One region of the Paenibacillus enshidis genome, then DNA from elsewhere that is predicted to be linked to it. Evidence: riboswitches for the same ligand, from Rfam matches in the RefSeq annotation. Region 1 holds a riboswitch; the other holds the start of a gene.
The links. A riboswitch is a leader RNA that binds a small molecule or an ion and turns the genes downstream of it on or off. The one in region 1 is predicted to bind cyclic di-GMP.

Region 1 (4,425 bases):
TTCCTCCTTGGAACTCGGTGGAAGAATCATTACTGACGCCAAGCATCCATAAAGTTGTAGCCGCAGTCTTGTCATTTTCCTGATTGCTTTTGTTCGCATAACCCAGAAGCAAAAACAAGACAGCTAAGCCAAGCAAGCCCAAAAGCAAATATGCATACTTGTTCGCCAACCCATTTTTCATTGTTCTTGTCCACACTTTCTGTACAGAGTCATCTCCGGAACAAGCGAGCTATTCCGCAGTATGGAACAAAGCGCTTGAAGGAATGACCGCTTTGGCCTCCTGTCCGCTCTCCCACATCAGGCGTGCCATGGCATCACCTGTTCCTTCATAATACTCCACTTTGATGTCGTAGAGCTGATCTGCCGTAAGGCTGATGCTCCCTTTGCGTTCCGTCCAGCTTTGCTTGAACCAACTGTCAATAATCAACTGCCCATCCACCCAGACCCGGATTCCGTCGTCGGAAATGGTCGTAAAAGTATAGGTACCGCTGTACCCCGGTTTTACCTTGCCTGTCCAGCGTGCGGAGAATTGATCGGCAGGCACTGCCGGATCCGGCGCGGAGCTGCGCCAGTTGAAATCCAGCTTGGCATCCGTGCGTGTAAGCACAGGTGTCCCGCTTAGATTGATATTGTTGAAGAATTCGGCGTGCAATCCCTCGTTTACCGTACCTGGAACAGGCTCAGGTGCAGGTTCCGGTGCAGGCTCGGGATCGGGTTCTTCCCCGACCGGCGGCGCTCCCGGAGGAGCAGAGTCGGGTGGCTCCACAGGAGGGGCTTCAGGAGGAGCGGCCATGTCGGCAATCAATTCATCCCTGGTCAACGTTCTGTCCTCATTCATGTATGCAAAAATTTGACGGTTCGAATTGTTTTGTGTCAGCATGTTGCCCCAGGTCATAGAGTATACCCATCTCGGCTGGGCCGACAGCACCCTCTCAGAAGGCATTTCACCGTGCTCGCCAATGGCAATCGGTTTATCTCCTGCCAGATTGAGCAGGCCGTCATAATAGCTCTGCTTAAAATCATTGTCATAGATGTCCGCAGCCAGAATATCGACCTTGGACAAACCGGGGAACGAACTGGCATAAGGAGCAGCCCAAGCGTTCGGAGCGTTGGGATTCCAGACCCACAGCAGATTGTTCAATTGGTGGACATTCACAAATCGGTCATACATGATATCCCATAATTTCACAAAGTTCCTCTTGTTTCCCCACCAGAACCAGTCCCCGTTCATTTCGTGGTAAGGTCTCCACAGAACAGGCACACCCGCATCCCGCAGCTTGCCGAGGGATACCGCGACCTGATCCAGATCTGCGATCAGCCTTGCATATTCCTTGGTCCCTGGCGTTACATACTTGTTAAATTGCGCCTGGGTGATCTTCGCCTGCACATTGGCCCAGGTCAACGGTTTACCGGGAAGCGCCTGATGAAAGGTCATCGTAACGATGCCGCCAGCATTGTGCCAATTCATGGCGCTATATACAACATTGCTGCGCTGGGCTTCGGTCATCGCAGTCGACTGGTTGGAAACAGCACCCAGCTCATAGCCGTGCAGGCCAGCGTACTGTCCACTGATGTTCTTCAGCTCGATGTTCAGTTCATCAGGGCTTTCCAGATAATCATGCTGACCGGTAATCATTCCGCTTCCGTCCAAATTTAACAAATACATATATAATTCGCGCGCCTCGGCTGAAGCAGCAGGATTAATCGGCGCTGCAGCGGCCTGGGCAGCAGAGTGTTCACGGGACAGTCCCGATGGAAGCAGGGAACAAAACAGCATGACAGGCAACAATTTTTGAAAAAATCGATACATAGAATAAGTTTTCACCAATTCTCTCCCTCTCGGTAGCCAGGCTGCCAGCCCTCTAGGGGGTAAGGCCCTTTAGCTTTGCGTACACCTGCCTTTCGGCAGGGTTGCCATTTTTCTATGAAGGCTATGAAACTCCCTCTTATCCTAGAATATCGACTCGGAATTTCCAAAAATTAATATATGATTCACACTAGAACCAATTTTCCAGGATATTTTACAAAATAACCTGTAAAACTACATCATTTTTTTCATTTATATGCGCAAAAACGCAACCTGTGCGTTTTTGTATCAGATTATAGAATTTTCTCATGAAATGAACTGATGCAAAGTGATGTCGTTCCAATCTATGCAAAAGCGGACGATATCTTCTTCCACCAGTTCGGAACCTGTCTGCACCTCAATCAGTTCTACATCGGTTACAGCCAAAATGCTGTGCTTCGTGCCTTCCGGAATGCGGACCACGTCGCCAGCTTTTACTTTATGCAGCTTCTCGTTCAGAATCACTTCCGCTTCGCCGCTGATGATCGTCCATATTTCGCTCCGCTTTCGATGAAGCTGGTAGCTGATATTTTTGTCCTGCTCGATGCAAATCCGCTTGGTGAGCACTTCATTGCCCTCCGGATATTTCACATAATCCACAACCCGGTAATGCCCCCAACGGCGTTCCTCGTACATCGGCCGCTGATTGTGAGCCTTCAGCACTTCCTTGATCCGCGGGCTTTCCGCTTTGTTGGTTACAAGAATACCGTCCGGGCTGGCCGCAACGATCAGATCACTGGCCCCGATAATAGTAACTGGAATGTCCAGTTCGTTAATCAGGTTTGTATTCACACAATCCTCGGTCATCACTCCCTTGCCCACCTGACGCTGCGACATTTCCTCTGTCAGCGTATTCCAGGTGCCGAGATCCTTCCAGAAGCCGTCATAAGGGAGCACTACAATGTTCTCTTCCTTCTCCACCACTTCATAATCAAAGCTTATTTTAGGCAGTATATGATATTGCTTCTGCAGTTCTTCGTAATTCAGCGGAAGCCCCTTCCCTTCCAGTATCTTCAGCAGATACCCCAGACGGAAGGCAAAAACTCCGCAATTCCAGAGCGCGCTCCGCTCGATCAGAAGCTCGGCCTGCTCCCGGTTCGGTTTTTCCTGAAAATGACTGACCTGCAGGCAGCCTGCCGCTCCGGCCGAGCCTTCTTTCGGAATAATATAACCGTATTTTTCGGACGGATAGGATGGGATAACACCCATAAGAGCAAGATTGGCGCCCGTTTCCTGCAGCGTGTATTCCATACGTGCCACCGTATGGAAGAAGGTTTGCTCCACATACGGATCCACCGGCAGGATCGCAATGACCGTATCCGGGGATGCGCCGGCGACACTGTATAGATAACTGGCTGTAAGCGCAATGGCCGGAAAGGTATCCCTGCGTTCAGGCTCCACGATAATGCTGGCATCACTCCCGATTTGACTCTGAATCATTTCGAACTGAGCTCTGCCGGTAGCGATATAAGAGGAATCCGCCATTCCGGTGTCTCCCAGCTGTCTCCATACCCGCTGCACCATGGACTCAGGATGTCCTTCCGGGCTTTCCAGAACTTTCAGAAACTGTTTGGAACGGGAATCGTTGGACAGAGGCCATAATCTTTTACCAGAACCGCCAGACAAAAGCACCAATTTCATAACTCCACTCTCCCTCCATGAAGTAAATTTCCTAAAAAGGACAATTTTTCCCAGCCACTTATATTATACTGCACCTGCAACGCTTGGCGAAAGGCCGTTAAGCCCACTCATGCGTGGTCTGCCGACCGAATAATACTCTAATCCGGATTCGGCGATCTGCTGTTCAGTGAATACATTGCGTCCGTCTATGAGAATCGGCTTGCGCAGCACAGAGCCCAGCATGCGCAGGTCAACCTGTTTGTAGTGATCCCAGTCGGTCAGCAGACAGACGGCGTCAGAGCCAAGCGCCGCTTCTTCAGGCGTGGAGCACCACTGAATAAACTCATGATTAAACTGCTCCCTGAATTTGTCCATTGCGATCGGATCATGGACTTTGACGAACGCGCCTTCCTTCACCAGGGTTTCCACAATTTCGAGGGATGGCGCCTCCCGGATATCATCCGTATTCGGCTTGAAGGACAAGCCCCATACACCTACATGTATGCCGTTTAACTGCCCGAGAGATTCGCGCAGTTTGGAAATCATCATATAGCGCTGATCAGCGTTGACCTCCACTACGGATTTAAGCAGCTTGAACTCGTAATCCACATTGCCTGCGATTTGAATGAGGGCATTCGTGTCCTTCGGAAAGCACGAACCCCCGTATCCGATTCCTGCCTGCAGAAAGGAGGAGCCGATGCGCTTATCCATGCCCATGCCAACCGCTACATTGGTAACGTCAGCACCCACTTTTTCACAAATATTAGCAATCTCGTTAATAAACGAAATTTTTGTTGCCAGAAAGGCGTTGGAGGCATACTTGATCATCTCGGCACTCCGGATATCCGTTACATAGATATTGTCCGTAAAATCCTGATGAAGCTCGACCATCGTCTCACGCAGCGCAGGATTGTCAATACCGATAATGATGCGGTCAGGATGAAGCGTATCGCTGATCG
Region 2 (4,425 bases), on a different contig from region 1:
CGTCGAGCCATCGCCGTTAACTTGCAGGCGGTACACCTCCACAGAGTCGGCGATAAGCTCCGAGCCTTCAGGCATCGTATCAGTGATGACCGCATGCTTGATTTTATCCAGCGACTTGTTGACCTGAACCGTCCAATCAATCCGGTCTTTGCCAATCGCTTTTCCCTGCTTATCAATCAGCTTTCCACCCTGCGGCTTCAGATTCACGATAACGGTCTGCACTCCGCTTTTTACCGGAATGGCGATGATGACTTCCGTGCTCCCCTTAATGGTTTCCTTCGTAAATTCCGTACGAATTTCCAGCATGCCGCTTACATTGGAATGGCTCTCTACATAACCGTTGAAGGTCATGACAACCTTCCCGCTGCGATCGACGGTAAATCTGCCAACTTCGTCTTGATCGGCCACGAGCGGTGCTTCAATGTCCGTGAAAATTTCAAACTGCTTTGGCAGCTCGAAGGTAAAAGTATCCCCGTCCTTGTAGCCGTGATTGTTCGGAAGCTCCCATTCGTAGCTGAGATTGACAGCCTTACCGATGTCCAGGGTGCTGTCCGGATTATATACCGCATCGATCACGTTACCGTCCAAGTCGGTTAATACCACTTTTGTTAAAATGTTGTCCGTATTGTTGACCGGCGCTGGTGGGATATAGACGTCATCCGTGACTCCAACGTCTTCCGTCTCTCCATACACGGATTCCTGCACGCTTGCCGATGCATTTGCCGCATTGGCATTGGCCGTCCAGGCGGATACACCAAACAGCGATTGAAGCAGAAGCAGCAGCGCCACAACGATTCCACTAACTTTTTTCTTCATAATCTCTCCCTCAGTCTCTACATCACCCTCGTAATGTTCGGTTCCGATCCTGCTGCCGTGCGCAAATCAGATTATCTATACTCCATTGAATTGTATGCCGTTGAGACCGTCCAGTCCATCACCTCCGCATATTTCTAATGGCGCACGATTCATTGTCCCTGTTTTTCCCACCAGAACCAAATGGGCTTCTTGCATTATAACTGCCCGATCTCTACAATTTCTCTACAAACTCGAATAAGCCTTGGACATTTGTCCAAAGCTTAGATTGAATGTATACTATTTTAGTAATACTTGGATACTGAATAACGAGCGGCGTCTTTAATCATTTTAAAATCAGCCCCGCTGGCTTTCCAGCCCGCATCGACCGTTGTATCAATGGTTACCCACTTCCCGTTCAAATAAACTTCGTTCCAGGCGTGGTAAACATCGACGTATTCCGATGTTCCCATATCTAGCTTGGCTGGAATACCGATGCTCCGCAGCATGGAAGCGAATAGGGAGGCATAGTCGTAGCACATCCCTTTCTGTCCGGTAATCGTACGGTTGATATCGGGAAGGTAATCCGTCAGATCACTGGTTGCAAGTGCCTTGTCGTATCTGATCGTACCCACAACATATTCATAAATAGCCTGCACTTTTTCCTCGTCAGATTGAGCGGACCTGGTCAGCTTCTTTGCAAGCTGAGCGACCTTGTCCTGTTCGCTCCAATTGATATTTTGTACAGAGCCCAGAAACACTTTGCTATTGTTCGTCAGTTGAAGCGTAACAGGCGCTTCCTGAACGATCTTGTATTTGGTACCGCTGATCTGTTCCAGTACGGTAACCATATAATCACCGTTGCCCATCTGCAGCGGAAATGCTTCCTGACGTTTGTTCGGCAAAAGCATATATGTATATTTGTCCTGACCTTTTGCAATCATGAGCTTTGTCTTCATGCCGGCTTTCACGTCATATCGAATAACGATCACACCACGGTCCAGCTGTTCCAAGCCCAGCCAATTTTGAGATTGGGTAGCTTGTACTAATGGAGCCCACAATAATAACGCAAAAAGTCCTACAATCGCGAATATTGCGTTGCGCATACTGTAAACTCCCTTCGGTAGCCAGGCTGCCATTGACATAACGTCAAGAAGGCCCTGTAGCTTTGCGTCCCAGTCTTTCGACAAGTTTGCCGTTATCGTGCTAGAGTTTCCAGATATCAATATATTTTTGTCCAATGAAAACAAAAAAAGCGTCTTCTTTTCGGTAGCTGGCTGCCATCTGACATATCGTCAATTAGGCCCTATAGCTTTGCGTCCTCGCCTTTCGACAAGTTTGCCGTTATCGTGAGTAGCTTTTGTGAGACTATCTTACCAGACATCTCTATTTCTATCAAGAGAAAATTTACAAGATTCATTGATTTCTGCGCCCATTCGATGATCTTTTTCGATTCTCTCTCAGACCATAAGAGCAAGAATGAGGACGAAATAATAAAGCCTCCTTGATAAAATGAGTTACAATAAACAGAAGGGGGAAGCAAAATGTCGGTCATTCAGGAATTATGGGAGTCACAGGATACATTACATTTAGTATGAAAACTAGACTGGGAGGGAAGGCGATTAAGTGATGACCAGTATAAATCTTTCATTTGACGAGATGTGGGAAAAAATCATTGCCTGCGACCGGAGATATGATGGATTATTTTATACAGCTGTGAAAACAACGAAAATCTACTGCCGTCCTTCCTGCAGGTCCAGAAAACCCAAAAAAATAAACGTTGAGTTTTACCATAATATCAGTGAAGTTGAAAAGGCTGGCTATCGTGCGTGCAAAAGATGCCAGCCCGAGGTTGAGCATTCTCCTCATAGTGAATTCGTTAAAAGTATTACGACGATTTTAGTGAATCAATATAAACAAAATTTGAAGCTGAATGATGTTGCGGAACAGGTCGGTCTAAGTCCCTTTTATCTTGAAAGGCTATTTAAAAAAGAAACATCAGAGACTCCACGTACTTTTTTGGACAAAGTGCGCATCGATAAAGCCGTACAGCTTCTTCAAACGACCAGTATGACCAATCTTGAAATTGGTTATGAGGTTGGCTTTCAAAGTCTCTCTAATTTTTACAAAGTGTTTCGAAGCTTAAAAGGCTGCTCGCCAAGCGAGTTTCGTAAGATGAGCAAAGAACTCTAACCGGCAGGCTGGAGAGCCTGCCTACCTTTTATCTTGGAGGTCCTTATATGAGCAGACTGCATATATTAGATTACCAATCACCCATTGGAATGATTGAAATACAAGGAACAGATCAAGCTGTATACTCTATCCTGTTCACAGAACGGGATCACATCATAAATGCTATCCATGACGAAACTCCCCAGGCTTTGAAGCTTTGCCATGATCAGCTTGATGAATATTTTAAAGGCACGCGCACTGAATTTACATTTCCTTATATATATGAAGGTACCGAATTTCAAAAAACAGTCTGGAATTCTTTAAAAACAGTACCCTACGCACAAACATGGTCCTACAAAGATATTGCTGTTTCCATTGGCAATGAAAAGGCCATACGAGCGGTCGGCAGTGCAAACGGTAAAAACAAATTAAGCATTGTCATCCCTTGTCACCGAATTATTGGTACAAACGGGAAGTTAACCGGCTATGCGGGCGGCTTATGGCGAAAGGAATGGCTTCTTAAGCATGAGCAACGTTTGAGAAAAGATGTATCACCAAACTATTTTCCCTAAATTTGGTATAAAGTGCAAGGATGAATACTTTTCTGGCCATAAGTGCATTTTAACCATGACCCAATAGACGATGAACCATTGATATTAATCATGGTATCATGTATAATTGGGTTAGATTCAAGGGGTCATTGGCAATCACTTCGGTGGTTCAGCGATGGCCTCTTTTAATTTGAGCATATATAATCGAATGCCAGTAGCAACCTCCGCATTGAAGTACTTAAACTTCCTGCTCCAATCTCTTTCGCGACTTCAATTTTCCTCTTAATATATGCTTCGATCTGATCCCTAGCTAGCCTATGTATGTTGTAAGCGATAATGTCCTGTTCTTTTGGCTCTTTATAGCAGCAGGAAAGTATTTCCTCAATCGAGTTCATTCTTATTGTATAAGACGCATTAATTCCGCTAGTACAACTATTTAAATCGTGATATCGTTCAATTCGTTGCTTAATCTTCTCTTTCTCCACTGCATTAAGACCAGTCTTATCAATATCAACCATTTCAACATGCCTGAAGAATGGTATCTTAGCAGTGTTACCCTGACTCGCAACATATCTAAGTGCAATTTCAGTAGGTATCTCGTTTTTATTAAAAATATAATCCTCCACATATGAAATTAGATCTGGTGTCCGGAATATATAAGTTGCGTCACCTAAAGCTACTACAAGTTTCTCGTCACCTATTCTTTTTTCGAGCTCCTCTAATTGCTCTGGCGCAATCAACAAAGTATTTAAGCTCCCTTTTTTTCCACTATCAACAATTAATTTTTTTATAACTTGCTGGAAACGCCTAACTTCTGAAGGGGATACCCCTTGGTTAATCTGAACTGTTTTCTCGTACAATTCAGTGAAATTGTCGGTTTGAATTACCGTGTACTCACACCCTAATTCTT

Region 2: another riboswitch for cyclic di-GMP. It lies ahead of ACE41H_RS16275 (transglutaminase-like domain-containing protein); the one in region 1 lies ahead of ACE41H_RS09615 (glycosyl hydrolase).

Annotation. Positions count from the first base shown of each region.
Region 1 is NZ_JBHHMI010000006.1:171,795-176,219, forward strand. It holds gene ACE41H_RS09610 (hypothetical protein) at 1-181, opposite strand, end outside; gene ACE41H_RS09615 (glycosyl hydrolase) at 230-1,810, opposite strand; cyclic di-GMP riboswitch class I at 1,839-1,926, opposite strand; gene ACE41H_RS09620 (sugar phosphate nucleotidyltransferase) at 2,114-3,487, opposite strand; gene ACE41H_RS09625 (UDP-glucose dehydrogenase family protein) at 3,551-4,425, opposite strand, start outside.
Region 2 is NZ_JBHHMI010000014.1:103,480-107,904, forward strand. It holds gene ACE41H_RS16270 (collagen binding domain-containing protein) at 1-816, opposite strand, end outside; gene ACE41H_RS16275 (transglutaminase-like domain-containing protein) at 1,098-1,898, opposite strand; cyclic di-GMP riboswitch class I at 1,912-1,999, opposite strand; cyclic di-GMP riboswitch class I at 2,058-2,145, opposite strand; gene ACE41H_RS16280 (bifunctional transcriptional activator/DNA repair enzyme AdaA) at 2,422-2,985, shown strand; gene ACE41H_RS16285 (methylated-DNA--[protein]-cysteine S-methyltransferase) at 3,033-3,536, shown strand; gene ACE41H_RS16290 (hypothetical protein) at 3,701-4,425, opposite strand, start outside.